Regions from separate parts of the Streptomyces sp. NPDC004629 genome, predicted to be linked through region 1. Evidence: riboswitches for the same ligand, from Rfam matches in the RefSeq annotation. Region 1 holds a riboswitch; each other region holds the start of a gene.

Region 1 (2,757 bases):
AGCCGGACACGTTCGTCGCGGGAGCCGACGGGAGCGGGCTGCTGACGGCCGCGGGCGTCGGCGTCGTCGTCCTGCCCGAGTATGAGGCCGCGGCCAGGGAACCGAACCGCCATCTGCTCGGCTGACGTCCCGGCGGGGGCCGGGCGGCTGTCCGTGTGCTCGCCGTCCTGCGCATGGCGTACACTGGTGGAACACCGACGCGGGGTGGAGCAGCTCGGTAGCTCGCTGGGCTCATAACCCAGAGGTCGCAGGTTCAAATCCTGTCCCCGCTACTGAAGGCTCAGGGCCGGAATCCAGTACATGGATTCCGGCCCTGAGTGTTTTCCACCCATGGTGACGCGACTCGGGCGTGGTCACGAGCGGTGATCGGACGACCGCCCTCCGCATAACAACTGACACACCGTCAAGTCCCATGGGTTTCCCGAGTTTCCCTGCGCGAGGGGTCAACTCGCCCGATTTTCGCCGGTCATGGGCGGTAAGTCCGCGCCGGAAAGCGTTAACGATCAAGCTGAACGGCTTGGAATCTGCCCTCCGAGTCTATTAACGTTCGATAACGCAGCGCGGTTGTCCCAGCCGTCACAAGAGGCGGCACCGTGCTCACGCGCCGAATCCCGCAAGGGAACCGGGGAACCACCACCTTGGGGTGAATCACGCGGACACCGCCGTGGGAACACGGCCGGTATACGCGCGTAGGAGACCTTCCTGCTCCGAACCCGTCAGCTAACCCGGTAGGCGGAGGAAGGAAAGGAGTACGCCCGAGTGGCGTCCAACCGGCCCGCCCCACAAGCCCCGTTCGCGCCGAGCCAGTACGGCACCGAGACCTTCGGCTACGGCACCTACCGCACCGACGAGGGCCCCTGGGAGGAGTGGAATCCCACCGAGGACTCCATCCGCCCGCTACGCGGTCGGCACCGCGTCGGCAAGCAGCGCGGCGGCGGACTCGCCCGCAGCTCCACGGTCCTCGGCGTCGGCGTCATAGCCGCCGTCGGCGCGGGCGGCATGGCCAGCGCCAACACCGGCAAGCCGCCGGTGTCCATCTCCATGCCCGACCTGCCCTCCGTCGGCTCCCTGCTCGGCGACGGCGCGGGCACCGAGGCCGCCAAGGGCTCCGCGACCGCCCTGAGCAGCGTCGGCGTGACCGAGGCCGACAGCGCCGAGGGCACCACCGACGCCGGCGAGGCGCTGCGCAACCGCATCATGGCCCAGGCCGAGCAGCAGCAGGGCCAGGCCGAGACCAAGGCCGTCGCCGCGGCCGTGTCCGCCGCCGACCAGGAGGTCGCCGACGCGGCGGCCAAGGCGGAGAAGGAGGCCGCGGCCCGGGCCGCCGCCGCCAAGGAGAAGGCGGAGGCCGCCGCCAAGAAGAAGGCCGAGGAGGCGCGACTGGCCGCGCTGGCCAGGCAGTACACCCTGCCGACCTCCTCGTACACGGTCACCGGCACCTTCGGCCAGGCCGGCTCCATGTGGTCCTCCGGCTATCACACCGGCCTCGACTTCGCCGCCCCCACGGGCACGCTGATCAAGGCCGTCCACACCGGCACGATCACCGAGGCGGGCTGGGCCGGCTCCTACGGCTACCGCACGATCCTCACCCTGGACGACGGCACCGAGGTGTGGCTCTGCCACCAGTCGTCGATCAGCGTCAGCGTCGGGCAGAAGGTCAACACCGGGGACGTCATCGGCCGCGTGGGCGCCACGGGCAACGTCACCGGGCCCCACCTCCACCTGGAGGTCCACCCCGGCGGCGAGTCCACCGGCATCGACCCGATGGCCTGGCTGCGCAGCAAGGGCCTCAACCCCTGACCCACTCGGCACATCCCCGCACACCCCCCGTTCCCCGGCGGTCCTGGCGCCCATCCCCCCGACGTCAGGGCTGCCGGTCCGGTGTTTACCCGGTCTTTGCGTACGGTGATGGAATCGGGGGTTCCGGCGGGCGCGTTGAAGGCGAGTATGACTTCCCTTCAAAAACTCGGTCCCTCCGACCTTGAGGTCTTCCCGCTCGCCCTCGGCGGCAACGTCTTCGGCTGGAGCGCCGACGAGCCGACGTCCTTCGCCGTCCTCGACGCCTACACGGCCGCCGGCGGCAACCTCATCGACACCGCCGACGCCTACTCGGCGTGGGTCGAGGGCAACAAGGGCGGCGAGTCCGAGACGATCATCGGCACATGGGTCAAGGCGCGCGGCAACCGTTCGGACGTCCTGATCGCCACCAAGGTCAGCCAGCACCCCGACTACCCGGGACTGTCCGCCGCCAACATCACGGCCGCGGCGGACGCCTCGCTGCGCCGGCTCGGCACCGACTACATCGACCTCTACTACACGCACTTCGACAAGCCGGACGTGCCGGTCGAGGAGATCATCGGCGCGCTCGACGCACTGGTGCGGGCCGGCAAGGTGCGGTACATCGCCGCGTCCAACATCAGCGCGGAGCGGCTCCAGGCGTCCCTGGACTTCTCCGACCGCGAGGGCCTCGCCCGGTACGTGGCGCTCCAGCCGCACTACAACCTGGTCTCGCGCGACACCTACGAGGGCCCGCTCCAGGACGTCGCCGCCCGCGCCGGCCTCGCCGCCCTCCCGTACTACTCCCTGGCCGCCGGCTTCCTCACCGGCAAGTACCGCCCCGGTACGACCGTCGACAGCGTACGTGCCGGGGGCGCGGCCAAGCACCTGGAGAGCGAGCGCGGCCAGAAGGTCCTCACGGCCCTGGACGAGATCGCCGCCGCCCACGGTGTCGCCGTGCCCAGCGTGGCGCTGGCGTGG
Region 2 (2,757 bases), on a different contig from region 1:
CGGCCCGGGAGGCGCCCAGCGGCTCCAGGAGCAGGCGCATCTCCAGCAGGTCGGCGGCGTCCTGCTCGGTGGGTTCGGCCACGCACGCGCCCGCGTGCCGCCGCGTCACCACGAACCCCTCCGCCTCCAGGGTGCGCAGGGCCTCACGGACGGGGACGCGCGAGACGCCGTAGCGGCGCGCGAGCACTTCCTCGGTGAGCCGGCTGCCGCGCTCGTAGACACCGGCGACGATGTCGTCCCGGATCGCCGTGCACACCGAGTGCGCCGGAATACGCATGACCGACCTCCGCCTTAATCCCCGTGAAACGCCGACGATTGACGTGTGTTCCGTGACTCTATGACAATGAGCCGGAATTTCCGATGGCGGGCCGGATTCCATGGATATTTTTTGGACATCGGGGCGTCCGAAACGACGAAAACCCCGGCTCGCGAGCCGGGGCCGCGGCACCCACGCGCCGCCGGTCGTCAGACGTTCACGCCGTGCTTGCGGAGATAGGCGACGGGGTCGACGTCGGAGCCGTACTCCGCGGTCGTCCGCGCCTCGAAATGCAGGTGCGGGCCGGTCGTGTTGCCCGTCGAGCCGGAGAGCCCGAGCTGCCGCCCCGGAGTGACCCGCTCGCCCACCGAGACACCGACGGACGACAGATGGCCGTACTGGGTGTACATGCCGTCGGCCATCCGGATCACCACCTCGTAGCCGTACGCGCCGCCCCAGCCGGCCGACACGACGGTGCCGGAGCCCACCGCGTGGACGGCGGTACCGGCGGCGGCGTGGAAGTCGATGCCGGTGTGGGTGCCGGAGGACCACAGGGAGCCGCCGGTGCGGTAGCCGGTGGAGACATAGGAGTGCGCGATCGGCACGACGTAGGCGTTCAGTCGCCTGCGCTCGGCCTCGCGGGCCGCCCGGACCTCGGCCGCGCGTTCCGTCGCCGCCCGCCGCGCCGCCGCCTTGCGCGCGGCCTCCTCGGCCGCCTTCTCCTCGGCGGCCTGCCGCTGCGCGGCCGCCTGGGCGCCTATCTGCTCGGCGACCGAGTCGCCGATGCCGACGACGGGGATGAGGCCTGTCTGCTCCGCGGTGGTCCCGGCGGCGTGCGCCGGGCCGGCCGCGAAGGTGCCCATGACGCCGGTGGCGGCGAGGGTCGCGACGCCCGCGGCGCGGGCGGAGGTGCGGTGCATCCGGCCGGAACGACGATGCTTCCCGGTGGCGCGGGTGAACGCCATGAAGTGGCTGGTCCTTTCCTTCCTTCTCGCCTACCGGGTTAGCTGACAGGTTCGGAGCAGGAAGGTCTCCTACGGGAGGCCGCACACCGCGCGGACGCCCGATTCACCTCAGGGACTTGGGTCCCCGGCTCCCCTGGCTCGCGCCGTACGGGGACTCGGCGATGGCTGTCCGGTGCCGCGGGCGCGGCGCACTGCCTGACGAACAGCCCGGACGACGCTAAGGGGGGCCACTTTCCCTCCCCAAACCGAACAGGGTGTTTGTAGCGCATCCCACAGCGCAGACAGGCACCCTCCGCCACAATTCGGGCACCCCGGGGGAACGGAAGGGCCCTGACGACCGGTCGTCAGGGCCCCACGCGCGTGTGCCGGACCTCGAACTGCTCCGCCTACTCCGCGGACACCACGTGTACCTCGCCGATACCGAGCGCCTCGGCCGGCTCCTTGATCTGCGCGGCGTCGCCGACCAGGACCGTCACCAGCCGGTCCACCGGGAACGCGTTCACCACCGCGGCGGTGGCCTCCACGGTGCCCGTGGCGGCCAGCTGCCGGTACAGGTTCGCCTGGTAGTCGTCCGGCAGGTGCTGCTCCACCTGGTCGGCGAGCGTGCTCGCCACGGCCGCCGCCGTCTCGTACTTCAGCGGCGCCACCCCGACGAGGTTCTGCACGGCGACGTCGCGCTCGGCATCGGTGAGCCCCTCCTCGGCCAGCGTGCGCAGCACCGTCCACAGGTCGGCCAGCGCGGGACCGGTGTTCGGGGTGTCCACGGAGCCGCTGATGGCGAGCAGCGAGGCGCCCGTGCCGTCGGAGGCGGACCTGAGGACCTGGCCGAAGGCGCGCACGCCGTAGGTGTAGCCCTTCTCCTCCCGCAGAACGCGGTCGAGCCGGGAGGTGAGGGTGCCGCCGAGGCAGTACGTGCCGAGCACCTGGGCGGGCCAGACCCGGTCATGCCGGTCGGCGCCGACGCGGCCGATGAGCAGCTGCGTCTGGACGGCACCGGGACGGTCCACGATGACGACCCGGCCGCGGTCGTCGGCGCTCACCGACGGCACCGGACGCGGCTGGGACGCGGCGCCGGTCCACGCCCCCAGGGACTCGCCGAGCAGCGCGTCCAGATCGATGCCGGTCAGGTCGCCGACGACCACGGCGGTGGCCGTCGCGGGCCGCACGTGCCGCTCGTAGAAGGCGCGCACCGCCGCCGCGTCGATCTTGGCGACGGTCTCCTCGGTGCCCTGGCGCGGACGCGACATGCGCGAGGCCGCCGGGAACAGCTCCTTGGAAAGCTCCTTGGCGGCGCGGCGGGACGGGTTGGCCAGCTCGTGCGGGATCTCGTCGAGGCGGTTGCGGACCAGCCGCTCCACCTCGCTGTCGGCGAACGCGGGCGCGCGCAGCGCGTCGGACAGCAGCCCGAGACCCTTGGCCACGCGGGAGGCCGGGACCTCCAGGCTCAGCCGGACGCCCGGATGGTCGGCGTGCGAGTCCAGCGTGGCGCCCGCCCGCTCCAGTTCGGCGGCGAACTCCTCGGCGGAGTGCCGGTCG
Region 3 (2,757 bases), on a different contig from region 1:
ATCATGCCGTCGCCGACGTAGAGGCCGACGTGGCCGTCGTTGTCGAAGAAGAAGACGAGGTCGCCGCCGCGGATGCCGGTGAGTGCGACCGGGGTGCCCGCGAGGGCCTGCTCCTGCGCCGAGCGCGGCAGGGACACCCCGGCGGCCTTCCACGCGGCCTGGGTGAGGCCGGCGTAGTCGTACGAGTCGGGCCCGGTCGCACCCCAGACACACGGCCGGCCGATCTGCGCCCGGGCGAAGGCCACGGCCTGGGTTGCCCGGCCCCCGGCCCCCACGGGAGCGAAGGAATCCGTGACGGTCGGCGTGCCGGCGGCGAAGGACTCCGTGCCGACGGGGGAGCCGGTGCCGGAAGAGCCGGAGGGCACGGCTGCTTCAGGCCGGGGCTCGGACGCCGCCACCGCCACTGCTCCCGGCCGCGGCTCGATCGCCGCCGCCACCGCTACAGCTTCCGGCTGGGGCTCGAACGCCACCACCGCCACCGCTTCAGGCCGGGGCTCGGACGCCGCCGCTGCTTCAGGCCGAGGCTCGATCGCCGTCACCGCCTCCGGTTGCCGCACAGCGTGCCGGGTCAGCATCTCGCGTGCCGCGGCGAGCTTGCGGCGGTTGCTCTCCTTGGAATCGGCCGGTGAGGGCCTGTGCCGCCCGATAGCGGGCGCGGGCAGCGCCGACGCGTTCGGCGCCTCGGGTTGTCGCTGCCGCGCGGGCACGGCGGGCAGCGCGGCGACGGGCCCCGCGGCCGGCTCGGGACCGGAACGAGCGGCAGTCTCCGGGAGCGAGCGGCCGGTGGGCTCGGGTGCCGGGCCGCCGGTCAGTGCCGGTGCCGAGCCGGCCGGCAGTGCCGGGAGCGGGCCGCCGGGCAGTGCCGGTGCCGGGCCGCCGGTCAGTTCCGCGACGGTGCGACGGGTGGGTCCCGGGGGCAGTTCGGGCACGGGGCGGCCCGCGGCCTCCGGCCCGCCGTCCGACGGGGGAGGGCCGGGGCGGTCTCCGACCGGCCGCTCGGGCATCCGGTCGGCCGGGAGCACGGCCGGAACGGTCGGACCGAGCTTCGCGCGCGCCACGTCGAACCACTGCCGGGCGACCTCGTCGAGGGCGGGATCGCCGCGCCCGCCCGGCCGCTTGCGCAGCGGGACACCGCGCGTCCGTGTTCTGGCGGTCATCGCACGCGTCGCGTTGTAGTTCCCGGTGGCGTTCTCGGCCTGGTCGTAGAGGCTGTCGATCCGTTGCCGGACCTCGTCGCGGCTCTCCGGCGCCATGGGCGACGCGCTCCTTCCGTGCTCCGCCTGCCGAGTCAGCCGTCGGGTTCGGGCGTACGGTTCCGGAAGGCGTGCCCTACGGCCCCTGCCCGCAGGGCAGTCGGGCCGATTCACCCCATCGTCGGTCGGGTCCCCGGCTCCGGTCGGCTCGGCGGCCACCGGACTCGGCGGCGGCCGCGCGGCCCGACGGGGTTCGCCGGGTGGACCGGGCGGCCTGGGCGTCAACCTAGCCAACATGTGTCCCTCGTGTGAAGGTTGGAGCGCGGAATGCCCGATACGCGGGTGTGAGATCCGTCCCCGGACCCGGTCGTCACAGCCTGACGACGATGAGCGCGGTGTCGTCGGTGGCGCCCTCGGGCGGCAGCAACTCCCGCAGCACGACGTCGGCGAGAACCTCCGGTTCGGCGGTGCGATGGCGGCCGAGGGAGTCGGCGAGGCGGGCCAGACCGGCGTCGATGTCCTCGTGCCGCCGCTCGACCAGTCCGTCGGTGTACAGGACCAGCGACGCGCCGAGGCCGAACGTGGTCAGGGCCTCCCGGCGCGGCCGGGGATCGGGCTGGGCGTCGAGCGGGTGATCGGTCGCCCGGTCGAGGAACTCCACACGGCCGTCGGCGTGGACGAGCGCCGGCGGCGGGTGGCCCGCGCTGCTGTAGGCGATGGTGCGCGCGTCGAAGTCGATGAACGTCGTCACCGCCGTGGCCGATTCGGCGCCGTCGACCACATGGGCGTAGCGCCCCAGGACGTCCAGGGCCTGGGCGGGGCCCACGGCGACGCGTGAGGCGGCGCTCAGGGCGCTGCGCAACTGCCCCATGACACCGGCCGCTTCCAGGCCGTGCCCGACCACGTCGCCGACCGACACGCCGATGCGGTCGCCGTCGACCAGGTCGACGAGGTCGTACCAGTCTCCGCACACGTTCAGCGCGCCGACGGCGGGCTGGTACCGCACGGCGGCCCGGTGGCAGCCGATCTGCCGTGGGGCGGGCAGCATCGCCTTCTGCAGCGCGAGCGCCACCTCGCGCTCGCGCGCATGCGCCTGACGCAACCGCTCGTTGACGTCCTGGAGTGTGCAGGCGCGCCGGTACAGCTCGGACTCCAGCACCTCGCCCCGGCCGGCAGCGGTCTCGCGCCGCACCCGTACGAGTTCGGTGGCCTCCTCGATCCGGTGCACCAACAGGGCGACCCTGCCGTCCCGGTCCAGCACCGGAGCGTTGACCGGGCTCCAGTACCGGCTGTCCCAGTGGCCGGGCCGGTCGGGGTGCTGGAGGTCGTAGCGTTGCGGGGCCATCGCGTCCCGCTCACCGGTGGCCAGCACCCGCAGCAGGGACGCCTCCAGGCTGCGCATGCCGGTCGCGGCGGGTTCGTTCGGGTTGTCCGGGAAAACCTCGGACAGGTGCCGTCCCACCACGTCCTCCCGCTTGCGGCCGGAGGCGCGCAGAAACTCCTCACTGGCGTCCGTGTACACGAGGTCGGGTGTCAGCAGGGCGACCATGCCGGGCAGCGCGTG
Region 4 (2,757 bases), on a different contig from region 1:
CGGCGGGCTGCGTGCTCGACCCGGCGGGCAGCTCGCTCGAACTGCCGGTGCGGGCCAGGACGTCGGACCCGGCGGTCGTCTTCGAAGAACCCGAGCAGGCCGAGCCCCTTGGCGCGGGCGAGTCCGTCACGCTGGACGGGCCGCGCCCCGGGCGACTGGTGGTGCGGGACGTCGCCGAGGACGAGTGGCGGGTGGAGGTGGCCCCGTGCCGCGAGGGCACGCGCGCGTACCCGGACGGTCTGCAGTGGACCGAGGGCGCGACGGAGACGTACACGATCACGGGGAACGACCCGCTGTCGGCCCGCGCCCGCTCGGAGCGCTCGGTGCGGCTGCACCGCCCGGATCTGCCGTGGGACACCACGGTCCAGGTCCGTTCGGAGATTTCCGGTGACGTCGGCCACTTCGTCACCGCCGACGAGGTGGTCTGCACGACGGGCGGCGAAGTGATCTTCCACCGGACCTGGGAGAAGCGAATTCCCTGGACCACGGAATGAAGTGCCCGTTTTGCCGCTATTGGCACCTCAATTCCCCTTGGCGCTGAATGTACTTGAGCTTCGAGGGAAGTGACTTGGGTCACCCTTTACCGTGGCGCAGCACCCCGCCCGCAGCCCCCACCGCCCTTTCCTCGATGCTCAGTTGACCCTTGGCAATAGCAAAGGATCAAGCGGCTCATACATCTCAATCGCATGTCAATCGGTATGAGATGGGAATCCACCACTTGTTTCCGACATGTGCGGTCGCATAGCTTCCGGGCCAGTCGGATGGACGCCGAATCCTGCCGCCACCCGACATGACCCATCGACGAACCACATTTCGTACGGCAGGAGCGGGGGACCCAGGGAAGTCGCCGGGCCGGACGGCACAGCCGACCGGAACGGCTAGGGGTGAAGTCGCGTCGCCTTTCGGCGGCCGACCGGGCACCTCCCCCGCCCGAACCCGACAGCTCACCTCGCAGGCGCCGGAGAGGAACATCGCCATGTCTGCAGCCGCTCGGCACCGCCACCCCCGCACCAACCGCCTCGTCCGCACCCTCGTCGTGGCCGGCACCGGAGCCGCGGTGCTCGCCCTGCCGCTCCTCGGCGCCACCGGCGCCCACGCGGCCACCCCCGGGTCCGTGACAACGGCCGGCACAACGCCTGCCGGGTACCCGAACAACCTCGACGGCTGGATCCGCGAATCGCTCGCGATCATGGCGGAGAAGAACATCCCCGGCACCTACAACGGCATCCACCGCAACATCATGCGCGAGTCCTCGGGCAACCCACGGGCCATCAACCTCTGGGACTCCAACGCCGCCAAGGGCATCCCGTCCAAGGGCCTGCTCCAGGTGATCGACCCGACGTTCAACGCCTACCACGTGGAGGGAACGTCGTACGACATCTACGACCCGGTCGCCAACATCACGGCCGCCTGCAACTACGCCGCCAAGCGCTACGGCTCGATCGACAACGTCAACGGCGCCTACTGACACACCGCGTCACGGAAACAGTCTTTCGAGGACGACGGCCACGCCGTCGTCCTCGTTCGACAGGGTGACCTCGTCGGCCACCGCCTTCAACTCTGGGTGGGCGCCGGCCATCGCCACCCCGTGGGCGGCCCAGTCGAACATCGGGATGTCGTTCGGCATGTCACCGAAGGCGACGGCCTCTTCAGGAGCCAGCCGAAGGTGCTCGGCGGCCAGGGCCAGACCGGTGGCCTTGTTGATACCGCACGGCTGCAGCTCGACGGTCCCGGGCCCGGACATGGTCACGGTCGCCAGGGAGCCCACGACCGCGCGCGCCGTCGCCGCCAACTCGTCGTCCGACAGGGCGGGGTGACGCAGCAGCACCTTGCTGATGGGCGCGCACCACAGATCGTCGCGCCGCTCGACACGGACGGCGGGCAGGGTCGGATGCGGCATCAGATACCCGGGCTCGATGAGCGTGAGCCCGCTCACCCCGTCCTGGTCGACGGCCGCGTACACCTGCCCCACCTCGGCCTCGATCTTGCCGAGCGCGGTCTCGGCCAACTCCCGGTCCAGGGTGACCGACCACAGCAGGCGGTCCATGTCGGCGTCGTACACCTGCGCGCCCTGTCCGCACACGGCGAGCCCCCCGCGGCCCAGCGTGTCGAGCAACGGCCGCACCCGGGGCGCCGGCCGCCCCGTGACCACCAGGTGCCGGGCGCCGGCCCGTGCCACGCGCGCGAGCGCGGCGACGGACCGGTCGGAGAGGGTGTCGTCGCCACGCAGGAGCGTTCCGTCGAGGTCGGTGGCGACGAGTGAATACGCGGGAGGAGCGGCCATGACCAGAGAATACGGACAGCGGGCCGCCGCGACTCACCGCTCCGGCCGGCCCCTTGCGTTCCTCCTGCTGGCGACAGAGGTCGCGGCAACGCGCTCGTCGGGTGTGGCGCGGGCCTCAGGCGTGTGCCGCCACCAGGTGTTTCGCCAGGCGCGGCGAGGCGAACTCGGTGCCGCACACGAAGCGCATCACCGGGCCGTAGGAGGCCGCGGCCGGCAGACCGGTGAAGTAGAGGCCGGGGACCGAGGAGACATATCCGGGGCCGAGTTTCGGAGTGCCCCGGCTGGCGGCGAGCCGGGCTCGGATGCCGTGGCTCAAAAAGCCCATCGCGGCTATGTCGACGCGGTAGCCGGTCGCCGCGATGAGATGGTCGGCCGGCAACCGGCCGGTGGCTCCGGTACGCGTGCGGACCGTGAGGACCGGCGTGCCGTCGGGGGCCTCCGCGCCCATGACGCGGTCGATCTCCTCCACCCGC

The links. A riboswitch is a leader RNA that binds a small molecule or an ion and turns the genes downstream of it on or off. The one in region 1 is predicted to bind cyclic di-AMP.
Region 2: another riboswitch for cyclic di-AMP. It lies ahead of ACFYTE_RS23500 (M23 family metallopeptidase); the one in region 1 lies ahead of ACFYTE_RS06960 (M23 family metallopeptidase).
Region 3: another riboswitch for cyclic di-AMP. It lies ahead of ACFYTE_RS04935 (NlpC/P60 family protein); the one in region 1 lies ahead of ACFYTE_RS06960 (M23 family metallopeptidase).
Region 4: another riboswitch for cyclic di-AMP. It lies ahead of ACFYTE_RS28705 (transglycosylase SLT domain-containing protein); the one in region 1 lies ahead of ACFYTE_RS06960 (M23 family metallopeptidase).

The regions. Positions count from the first base shown of each region.
Region 1 covers NZ_JBIALO010000003.1:361,036-363,792, forward strand. The annotation lists gene ACFYTE_RS06950 (dihydrofolate reductase family protein) at 1-125, shown strand, start outside; tRNA gene ACFYTE_RS06955 (tRNA-Met) at 199-272, shown strand; cyclic di-AMP (ydaO/yuaA leader) riboswitch at 593-752, shown strand; gene ACFYTE_RS06960 (M23 family metallopeptidase) at 760-1,800, shown strand; gene ACFYTE_RS06965 (aldo/keto reductase) at 1,948-2,757, shown strand, end outside.
Region 2 covers NZ_JBIALO010000015.1:90,388-93,144, forward strand. The annotation lists partial or broken gene ACFYTE_RS23495 (GntR family transcriptional regulator) at 1-277, opposite strand, end outside; gene ACFYTE_RS23500 (M23 family metallopeptidase) at 466-1,221, opposite strand; cyclic di-AMP (ydaO/yuaA leader) riboswitch at 1,234-1,392, opposite strand; gene ACFYTE_RS23505 (M16 family metallopeptidase) at 1,608-2,757, opposite strand, start outside.
Region 3 covers NZ_JBIALO010000002.1:426,894-429,650, forward strand. The annotation lists gene ACFYTE_RS04935 (NlpC/P60 family protein) at 1-1,253, opposite strand, end outside; cyclic di-AMP (ydaO/yuaA leader) riboswitch at 1,263-1,417, opposite strand; gene ACFYTE_RS04940 (PP2C family protein-serine/threonine phosphatase) at 1,564-2,757, opposite strand, start outside.
Region 4 covers NZ_JBIALO010000021.1:101,930-104,686, reverse strand. The annotation lists gene ACFYTE_RS28710 (CocE/NonD family hydrolase) at 1-494, shown strand, start outside; cyclic di-AMP (ydaO/yuaA leader) riboswitch at 790-973, shown strand; gene ACFYTE_RS28705 (transglycosylase SLT domain-containing protein) at 977-1,468, shown strand; gene ACFYTE_RS28700 (HAD family hydrolase) at 1,478-2,284, opposite strand; gene ACFYTE_RS28695 (FAD-dependent oxidoreductase) at 2,400-2,757, opposite strand, start outside.